One region of the Rhizobium sp. CAU 1783 genome, then DNA from elsewhere that is predicted to be linked to it. Evidence: riboswitches for the same ligand, from Rfam matches in the RefSeq annotation. Region 1 holds a riboswitch; the other holds the start of a gene.
The links. Region 1 has a riboswitch for S-adenosylmethionine ahead of metA (homoserine O-acetyltransferase MetA). Riboswitches for the same ligand answer to the same signal wherever they lie in the genome.

Region 1 (4,987 bases):
TCGACGTTCCGTGCGGATAGAGCGAGGTATCGAGCAGGGTCATGTCGGACAGATAGGCGAGCATGGCATACTGATAATGGTGGTCGTCCGGCACCGGCCCCGTGGTACGAACCCAGATATGCGCGGTCGGGTCGAGCTTCTCGTTTGAGATGTAATGGGTGAGCGACACTGGGCGGATCTCGATCGGTCGCTCGCGGCCCCAGTAGCGCTTGACGGTGTCGGGAGCCTGGGCGAGGAAGACCTCGCGGAATTCCTTCTCGCCCATCAGGCTGTCAGGTTGCGGTACGTCCGGAATGGACATCTGGTGATCGTAGCCGGGTTCTTCGATCTGGAACGAACAGGACATTGCGAAGATGGTCTTGCCATGCTGGACGGCGACGACGCGGCGGGTGGTGAAGCTCGTGCCGTCGCGGGTGCGTTCGACCTCGAAGATGATCGGCACGGACGGATCGCCGGGGCGGACAAAATAGGCGTGCAGCGAGTGGACGTGCCGGTCAAGGTCGACGCAGCGCTGGGCCGCCATCAGGGCCTGGGCGATGACCTGGCCGCCGAACACCCGCTGCCAGCCGTTCTGTGGGCTCTTGCCGCGGAACAGGTTTTCCTCGAGCTTTTCGAGATCCAGCGTCTCGATCAGCCGGTCCATGGCAGTGGGATTTTCGCTCGAATTCGGCATAATAGCGCGCCCCGCTTGTAGGAACTAGTTCAACGCTGATCTATATAGGAGCGCGGGCGTGCACAAGGGTAAAGGAATTTCGTCATGCTGGATTTGCTGATCGTCGGCGGTGGTTATGTGGGGCTCTCGGTCGCGGTCGCGGTCAAGCAGGCGGCCCCGCATCTTGCCGTGGAAGTGATCGAGGCGGCGCCCGAAGAGGCGTGGAAAAAGGATCCACGCGCCTCGGCGATCATTGCCGCCGCCACCAAGATGCTTGACGTGTTCGGCATCTGGGACTTGATCGAGCCGGAGGCCCAGCCGATCACCAGGATGATCGTCACCGATTCGAAGACGTCCGATCCGGTCCGTCCGGTGTTCCTCACCTTCGACGGCGCTGTGGAAGAGGGGCGGCCGTTTGCCCACATGATCCCGAATGTCGCGATGGTTGGTGCGTTGCGGGAAGCCTGCAGCAGGGCCGGTATCACGATTCGCCACGGTGTACGCGCGGTCGGCTTCCGCAATGCCGGTCCGGCGGCCGAGCTTTCTCTCTCCGACGGTTCCGTCGTTTCAGCGCGGCTGGTCGTCGCCTGCGACGGCGTACGTTCGAAGCTTCGCGACCTTGCCGGCATCAAGACCGTCAGCTGGAATTATGGCCAGTCCGGCATTGTGACGACCGTCGAGCATGAACGTCCCCACGAGGGAGCGGCGGAGGAACATTTCCTGCCGGCCGGCCCCTTTGCCATCCTGCCGCTCAAGGGCAACCGTTCGTCGCTGGTCTGGACCGAGCGCACGGACGATGCCGACCGGCTGGTCGCGTCCGACGACCTCGTCTTCGAGGAGGAGCTGGAGCGTCGCTTCGGCCACAAGCTTGGAACGATCCGCGCCGTCGGCGACCGCCGCGCCTTTCCGCTCGGCCTGACGCTCGCACGCGAATTCGTGGCGCCAAGGCTGGCGCTGGCGGGTGACGCCGCCCACGGGATCCATCCGATTTCGGGCCAGGGCCTCAATCTCGGCTTTAAAGATGTCGCCGCACTCGCCGAGACGATCGTCGACGCGGACCGCCTCGGTCTCGATATCGGCGATCTCAACGTGCTGGAACGCTACCAGACGTGGCGCCGTTTCGACACGTTCCGAATGGGCGTCACCACCGACGTGCTGAACCGGATGTTCTCCAACGACATCACGCCGCTTCGTGTCCTGCGGGACGTGGGGCTCGGCATGGTTGACCGCCTGCCGGGCCTTAAGTCCTATTTCATCCGCGAAGCCGCCGGGACCGCCGGCGGCGGGCGGCCGAAGCTTCTGGCCGGCGAGGCGATCTGAGTTTCGCCGTCCGGCAACGCCGTCGCCAGGGTGTGTGCCGATCCCGCCGAAAGCCCATCTTGCGGCGCCGTGTGACCGTCACTAGGTTCACCGCGACCCGAGAGTTCAGGAACAAGACCCATGCAGTTTACCGGCACCGCCGACTATATCGCCGACAAGGACCTGATGGTCGCTGTCAATGCGGCAATCGCACTCGAGCGTCCGCTGCTGGTGAAGGGCGAACCCGGCACGGGCAAGACCGAGCTTGCCCGCCAGGTGGCCGCGGCGCTTGGCCTCGACATGATCGAGTGGAGCATCAAGTCGACGACGAAGGCGCAGCAGGGCCTCTACGAGTATGACGCGGTCTCGCGGTTGCGCGACAGCCAGCTTGGCGACGAGCGGGTCAACGATGTTCGCAACTATATCCGCCAGGGAAAGCTGTGGCAGGCCTTTGCCGCAGGCCGCAAGACGGTCCTCCTGATCGACGAAATCGACAAGGCCGACATCGAGTTCCCGAACGACCTCCTGCAGGAACTCGACCGCATGGAATTCCATGTTTACGAGACCGGCGAGACGGTGAAGGCGAAGGTGAGGCCGATCGTCATCATCACCTCCAACAACGAGAAGGAACTGCCGGACGCGTTTCTGCGCCGCTGCTTCTTCCACTATATCCGTTTCCCCGACGCCGAAACGCTCTCGCGCATCGTCGAGGTCCACTATCCGGGCATCAAGCAGGCGCTGATCCGCTCGGCACTCACCCAGTTCTATGAGATCCGCGAGACGCCGGGCCTGAGAAAGAAGCCCTCGACCTCGGAGGCCCTCGACTGGATCCGGCTGCTGGTGGCCGAGGATGTCGATCCCGCCGACCTGCGTGTCGATCCGAAACAGGCCCTGCCCAAGCTGCACGGCGCGCTCCTCAAGAACGAGCAGGATGTGCATCTCTTCGAACGGCTGGCTTTCATGGCGCGTCGTGAGGGGCGCCAGGGCTGACGTTCCGTTCTTGCCGGCCGCGGCGCAATATCCTTTTTCGTTGACCCGCCGCGGCGGGAAAGCTATCTAGGATCGTCCCGTGGTGATTTGGCCGGCCGGCTTGCAGCCACGTTAAAGAAGTCGCTAAAGGGGCCGAGGAAAGTCGTATTTTCCCGTGCACCGGTCGCGATTTCTCGCCGCCGGTTTTATTTTGCGGTTTTGCCGCCGATGCTGGGAATGAAACGATGCCGATCAGGATACCCGATACGCTGCCCGCCTTCGAAACCCTCGTCCACGAGGGTGTGCGGGTGATGACCGAGACGGTGGCCGTCCGCCAGGACATTCGCCCGCTGCAGATCGGCCTGCTCAACCTCATGCCAAACAAGATCAAGACCGAGGTCCAGTTTGCCCGCCTGATCGGCGCTTCGCCGCTGCAGGTCGAACTCAGCCTCGTCAGGGTCGGCGGCCACAAGGCCAAGAACACCTCAGAAGAACACCTGCTTTCCTTCTACCAGACCTGGGAAGAGGTGAAGGGCCGCAAGTTCGACGGCTTCATCATCACCGGCGCCCCGGTCGAGACGCTCGAGTACGAGGACGTCACCTACTGGAGCGAGATGGAGCAGATCTTCGACTGGACCGAGACCAACGTCCATTCGACGATGAATGTCTGTTGGGGGGCGATGGCCGCCATCTACCATTTCCACAAGGTGCCCAAGCATGCGCTGAAGCAGAAGGCGTTCGGCGTCTATCGCCATCGCAACCTCGCGCCGTCCTCGGTCTACCTCAATGGCTTTTCCGACGACTTCCAGGTGCCTGTGTCGCGCTGGACCGAGGTGCGCCGTGCCGACATCGAGAAGGTGCCGTCGCTCGAGATCCTAATGGAATCCGACGAGATGGGCGTCTGCCTGGTGCACGAGAAGCGCGCCAACCGGCTCTACATGTTCAATCACGTCGAATATGATTCGACCTCGCTCGCCGACGAGTATTTCCGTGACGTGAACGCCGGCCAGCCGATCAAGATGCCGCACGACTATTTCCCGCACAACGATCCGACAATCGCGCCGCTCAACCGCTGGCGCAGCCACGCCCACTTGCTGTTCGGCAACTGGATCAACGAAATTTACCAGATGACGCCGTATGATCTGCAGGACATCGGGCTGGAGCGCTGACATGGCTGGCAATGTGGAGATACGATCACTTCTCGCCGAGGACGAAACCGTCTGGCGTCGCCTGTGGAAGGACTATCTCGCCTTCTACAAGACGGAACTGCCGGAAGAGATCTATGCCACGACGTTTGCGCGGCTGACCGAAAACGAGGCCGGAGACTATCGCGGCCTCGTGGCCCTCGTTGATGGTCGGCCCGTGGGCCTTGCACATTATCTCTTCCATCGGTCCTGCTGGCATATCGATAACATCTGCTATCTTCAGGATCTCTATGCCGATCCAGAGATCCGCGGCAGTGGTGTCGGCCGCGCGCTGATCGAAGAGGTGTACGAGAGGGCTCGCGCCGAAGGGTCGAAGGAGGTCTACTGGATGACGCAGGAGTCTAATGCGACCGCGCGCCGGCTCTACGATCGGATCGCTGAGAAGACGCCCTTCATCATCTACCAGAAGAATTTCTGACGGCGATGTTCATCCCCTTCTTCCTCAATCTCAAAGAAGCGAAGGTTCCGGTCACGCTCCGGGAGTTCCTGGCTCTTCTCGAGGGCATGGAGAAGGGACTGGCCGCGTTCGACACGGAGGCCTTCTACTTCCTTGCCCGGACAGCGCTGGTGAAGGACGAGCGCCATATCGACCGTTTCGACCGGGTCTTTTCCAAGATCTTCGGCGGGCTGGAGGCGGCTTCGGGTGGGGACGGCGTGGATAGCGTGCCGATCCCGGAAGAATGGCTGAGGAAGCTCGCCGAAAAGCACCTGTCGGACGAGGACAAGAAACTGGTCGAGGCGCTTGGCGGTTTCGAAAAGCTGATGGAGACGCTCAGGCAGCGGTTGGCCGAGCAGAAGGAGCGCCACCAGGGCGGCTCGAAATGGATCGGCACGGCGGGAACTTCGCCCTTCGGCGCCCATG
Region 2 (4,987 bases), on a different contig from region 1:
AATGCGCAGCAACGGCGGAAGCCTGTCCTCAAAGCGGCAGTGAAGGTTCACGGCGGTCCGAAGAATGCTGGAGCGGGTGAAGGGAATCGAACCCTCGTATTCAGCTTGGGAAGCTGCTGCTCTACCATTGAGCTACACCCGCTTGCGGCCCGCACAGTTCCAACAGTTGGCGCCCGCTGTCAAGGGTGAAGGAGAGGCTTGCGGAAGGAAGATTTTAACCAGAGGCACGCACAATCGCCGGATATTCATCGCCCTTGTTGTTCCGGTACTTTTCATCATGGATGCTCTGCGTCGCCTCATTTCCTCCGAGCGCTTCGATTCCTTCATCACCCTCCTCGTGCTCGCCAATGCCGTCACACTAGGGCTGGAAACCTCCCCAGTCATTATGGCCAGGTTCGGCATGGCCCTGCATGTGGTCGACCAATTGCTGCTTGCCGTCTTCGTGTTCGAAGTGCTGGCCAAGCTCGTCGTTTATCGGCGCGAATTCTTTCAGGAACCCTGGCGGGTCTTCGACCTGGTGGTGATCGCCATTTCCATCGTGCCGAGCACAGAGTCTATCTCCATCCTGCGTGCACTTCGGGTGCTGCGGATCTTCCGCCTCATCTCCTCGGTCCCGTCGATGCGGCGCGTGGTCGGCGGGCTGTTTTCCGCCCTGCCCGGCATGGGATCGATTTTCCTGCTGCTGAGCCTCGTCTTCTATGTCTCGTCCGTCGCCGCGACAAAACTCTTCGCTGCCGACTTTCCCGAGCTGTTCGGGACGATCGCTGCCTCCGCCTTCACGCTGTTCCAGGTGATGACGCTCGAGGGATGGACGGGCGAAGTCGTGCGGCCGATCATGGCGCTTCATCCGCTCGCCTGGGTGTTCTTCATTCCCTTCATCATTGCCACGTCGTTCACCGTGCTCAATCTCTTCATCGGCATCATCGTGTCGTCGATGCAGGCCGATCACGAGATCCCGACGCAGGTGTCCCAGGACCTGATCGTCGACGAGCAGAAGAAGATCCTCGCGGAACTCGGAGAGCTTCGACGGGAGCTTTCGGCGTTGCGGCGCGAGCGGGGTTCAGCCGAGCCGGAAATGCTTTGAGAGCTTGAGGCCCTGGGCCTGATAGTTCGAGCCGACACCGCTGCCGTAAAGCCCCTGGGGCCGTTCCTGCATGTGCTCGTAGACCAGGCGACCGATCACCTGGCCATGCTCGAGGATGAAGGGAACCTCGTGGCTGCGCACTTCGAGTACCGCCCGGCTTCCCGTGCCGCCGGCGGCGGCGTGGCCGAAACCGGGATCGAAGAAGCCCGCATAGTGCACGCGGAACTCGCCGACCAGCGGGTCGTAGGGCGTCATCTCGGCCGCAAAGAGCGGCGGCACATGCACCGCCTCGTTGGAGACGAGAATGTAGAACTCGTCGGGATCGAGGATCAGATCGTTGCGGCCGCGGCTGTAGAGCGGTTCCCAGAAGTCGAGAACGTCATGGGCGGCCTTCTTGTCGACGTCGATCACGGAGGTGTGGTGCTTGCCGCGGTAACCGATCAGACCGTCAGGCCCGGAGCCCTTCAGATCGATCGACAGGGCAATGCCGCCGCCAGATACGTTCGGCGCTTCGCTCGCCACCAGCGTCTCGGACGCATGAAGATCCAGCAGCTCCTGATCGCCGAGCAGTGCCTGGCCAATGCGGAAACGGATCTGCGACAGCCTGGAACCGCGCCGGACAATCACCGGGAAGGTGCGCGGGGAAATCTCCAGATACAGCGGGCCCTTGTATCCGGCGGGGATCTTGTCGAACTCCTGGGCGTTGTCGACCATCACGCGGGTGAAAATGTCGAGGCGGCCGGTCGAGCTCTTCGGATTGGCGGAAGCGGACATCCCTGCGGGCAGGTCGAGCGCCTCCATCAGCGGCACGATGTAGACGCACCCGGTTTCCAGGACAGCCCCGTGCTCGAGGTCGATCTCATGCAGGGTCAGGCGCTCCAGCTTCTCGGCCACGGTATGCGCCCGTCCGGGCATGAAGCTGGCTCGCACGCGCAGCGCCTTGGCGCCCAGCCTGAGGTCGAGACTGGCCGGCTGGATCTGGTCTTGATCAAGCATCCTCTCGCTCGTCAGCCGCCCTTCGCCAAAAAGCGTGCCGATGGCTCGGTCCGAGAGAATGCCGGTGGTCCTGATCATGTCGTTTCTTCCTATTTGGGATCGACAAAACCAAAGTGGAGGAATTGACGCAAGCCTGTGATGGGCGTATGGCAAGCTTATCCCGTGGTGATTTGGCCGGTCGGCTTGCAGCCACGTTAAACAAATGGCTAAAGAGACCGGGTGCTTGAAACCGGTCCGATTTCGCGACCGGTTTTTTTGTGTTCGAAAGGCTTGAGTGGCATGAGCAAGAACTGGCGCCCGGCAACCCAACTGGTCCATGGCGGAACCCTGCGCTCGCCCTACGGCGAGACGTCCGAGGCGATCTACCTGACCCAAGGCTTCGTCTACGAAAGCTCGGAAGCGGCCGAGGCGCGCTTCAAGGGCGAAACCGACGGCTACATCTATGCCCGCTACGGAAGCCCGACCAACGACATGTTCGAAAAGCGCATGTGCCTGCTGGAAGGCGCCGAGGACGCCCGCGCAATGGCGTCCGGCATGGCTGCCGTCGCCGCCGCCGTGCTCTGCCAGGTGAAGGCCGGCGACCATATCGTCGCGGCCCGCGCGCTGTTCGGTTCCTGCCGCTACGTCGTCGAGACGCTTGCGCCGCGCTATGGCGTCGACTTCACGCTGGTCGACGGACGCGACCTGAAGAACTGGGAAGCGGCGGTCCGCCCGAACACCAAGGTGATGTTCCTCGAAAGCCCGACCAATCCGACGCTCGAAGTCGTCGACGTGGCCGGCGTCGCCAAGCTTGCCAACCAGGTCGGCGCCAAGCTGATCGTCGACAATGTCTTCGCAACCCCGCTTTTCCAGAAGCCGCTCGAACTCGGCGCCCATGTCGTCGTCTATTCGGCGACGAAGCACATCGACGGCCAGGGCCGCTGCCTCGGCGGCATCGTGCTCTCGTCGAAGGAATGGATCGACGAAAACCTGCACGACTACTTCCGCCATACAGGCCCGGCCATGTCGCCGTTCAACGCGTGGACGCTGCTCAAGGGCATCGAGACCCTTCCGCTGCGCGTCAAGCAGCAGACGGCGAGTGCCGCGGCCATTGCCGACTTCCTCGCAGAGCAGCCGCAGATCGCCAAGGTGAGCTATCCAGGCCGCGCCGACCACCCGCAGGCCGACATCATCGCCAAGCAGATGACCGGCGGCTCGACGCTCGTCTGCTTCGAGATGAAGGGCGGCAAGGAAGCTGCCTTCAAGCTGCAGAACGCGCTCGAGGTCATCAAGATTTCCAACAATCTCGGTGACGCCAAGAGCCTGATCACGCACCCGGCCACGACCACGCACAAGAACCTGACCGACGAGGCACGAGCCGAACTCGGCATGTCCGGCGGCACGGTTCGCCTGTCCTGCGGCATCGAGGACACGCAGGACCTGATCGAGGATTTTGCCCGCGCCCTGAAGTCGGTAAGGGCCTAAGTCGAAGGCCGGACGAAGACAAAGACCCAAAAAAGTCCGGGCCGCAAACGCCGCGCCCGGACCGCGTTCTTAACGTCAATCATTAGCTTTAACGACAAAAACGCAAGGCCGTGGACGGTTCGACCGTCTAACGGCCTTGTTTTTTCCGCATTGCGTTACATGCTGTATGCTATGCCTAGCAGAGCTTTAAGAAGGTCCAGTGGATGTATCGTGCCCTGACACGCGATATCGAAGTCAGTGTCGAACCCTATTACCTGGAGGAGCAATCCGACCCGGAAGACAGCCGCTATGTCTGGGGCTACCGTATCGTGATCGCCAACCACTCTTCCAAACCCGTACGCCTGACGCACCGCTACTGGCACATTACCGACCAGAATGGCCAGGTGGACGAGGTGAATGGACCGGGCGTCATCGGCGAGCAGCCGCGCCTTCGTCCGGGCGATACCTATGAATACTCATCGGGCTGCCCGCTCGACACGCCCTCGGGCATGATGTTCGGCCACTACCAGATGGAAACCGACGACGGCGACGTCTTCGACGTTGAAATCCCGGCCTTTTCGCTCGATGCGCCGGGCATGCTGCGCGTCCTGAACTGACAGAAGAGGCGGGACACGTGGTTCCCGCCCCTCCATTGTCGTGAGCCACTCAGGCGCTCAGCACTTCCTGCGCTTCATAACGGTAGCTCGACGAGCAGAACTCGCAGGTGACCGTGATCACACCGTCGGTCTCGCTGGCGGCGATCTCCTCTTCCGAGAAGTTCCCCAGCACGCCCTTGATCTTGTCGCGCGAGCAGCTGCAACGATCGTAAACGGCATTCGGTTCGAAGACGCGTGCACCGCGTTCATGGAACAGCCTGAAGAGAAGACGTTCCGCGCCGATCTGCGGATCGGTCAGTTCATCCGCATCGATCGTCTCGACCAGCATGCGCGCTTCCGCCCATGCGTCGTCTTCCGAGAGGGCGGAACCACCCTCATCGCCGTCACCGCCGTGAAGATCCGGCTGGCGCATGCGCTCCGGCGCTTCCGGGAGGAACTGGGCGATCAGGCCGCCTGCCCGCCAGCTGCGGCGCGGGCGCCCTTCGGCGTCACGGTCGAAGAATTCGGCCACGCCGAGACGTACCCGCGTCGGGATCTGTTCAGACTGGCGGAAATAGACGCCGGCGATGTCCTCGAGCGAAGCGCCATCGAGCGGAACGATGCCCTGATAGGGCTGCATGAAGTTGCCCTGATCGATGGTGAGTGCGAGCACACCGTTGCCAAGCAGTTCTTCCGGAGAAGTCCGACCGGCATCAATCGCTTCGGCAAGACGCTCTTCGTCGAAACGAGCATAAGCGCGCACGTTTTCGGGCGTGGTGAAGTCAGCGACCAGCAGGTCGACCGGACCGTCGCTCTTGGTCTGCACCGTGAACTTGCCCTGGAACTTGAGCGACGTACCGATCAGCAC

Region 2: linked by a shared signal. The riboswitch ahead of ACX93L_RS09240 (O-succinylhomoserine sulfhydrylase) and the one ahead of metA (homoserine O-acetyltransferase MetA) in region 1 are both predicted to bind S-adenosylmethionine.

What each region holds. Positions count from the first base shown of each region.
Region 1 is NZ_JBTOLM010000004.1:154,084-159,070, forward strand. It holds gene tesB (acyl-CoA thioesterase II) at 1-673, opposite strand, end outside; gene ACX93L_RS17155 (ubiquinone biosynthesis hydroxylase) at 758-1,972, shown strand; gene ACX93L_RS17160 (AAA family ATPase) at 2,093-2,941, shown strand; SAM riboswitch at 3,011-3,089, shown strand; gene metA (homoserine O-acetyltransferase MetA) at 3,166-4,089, shown strand; gene ACX93L_RS17170 (GNAT family N-acetyltransferase) at 4,091-4,543, shown strand; gene ACX93L_RS17175 (vWA domain-containing protein) at 4,549-4,987, shown strand, end outside.
Region 2 is NZ_JBTOLM010000002.1:508,806-513,792, reverse strand. It holds gene ACX93L_RS09260 (MFS transporter) at 1-43, shown strand, start outside; tRNA gene ACX93L_RS09255 (tRNA-Gly) at 69-142, opposite strand; gene ACX93L_RS09250 (ion transporter) at 278-1,084, shown strand; gene ACX93L_RS09245 (2'-deoxycytidine 5'-triphosphate deaminase) at 1,061-2,158, opposite strand; SAM riboswitch at 2,233-2,311, shown strand; gene ACX93L_RS09240 (O-succinylhomoserine sulfhydrylase) at 2,360-3,544, shown strand; gene apaG (Co2+/Mg2+ efflux protein ApaG) at 3,748-4,140, shown strand; gene ACX93L_RS09230 (Hsp33 family molecular chaperone) at 4,190-4,987, opposite strand, start outside.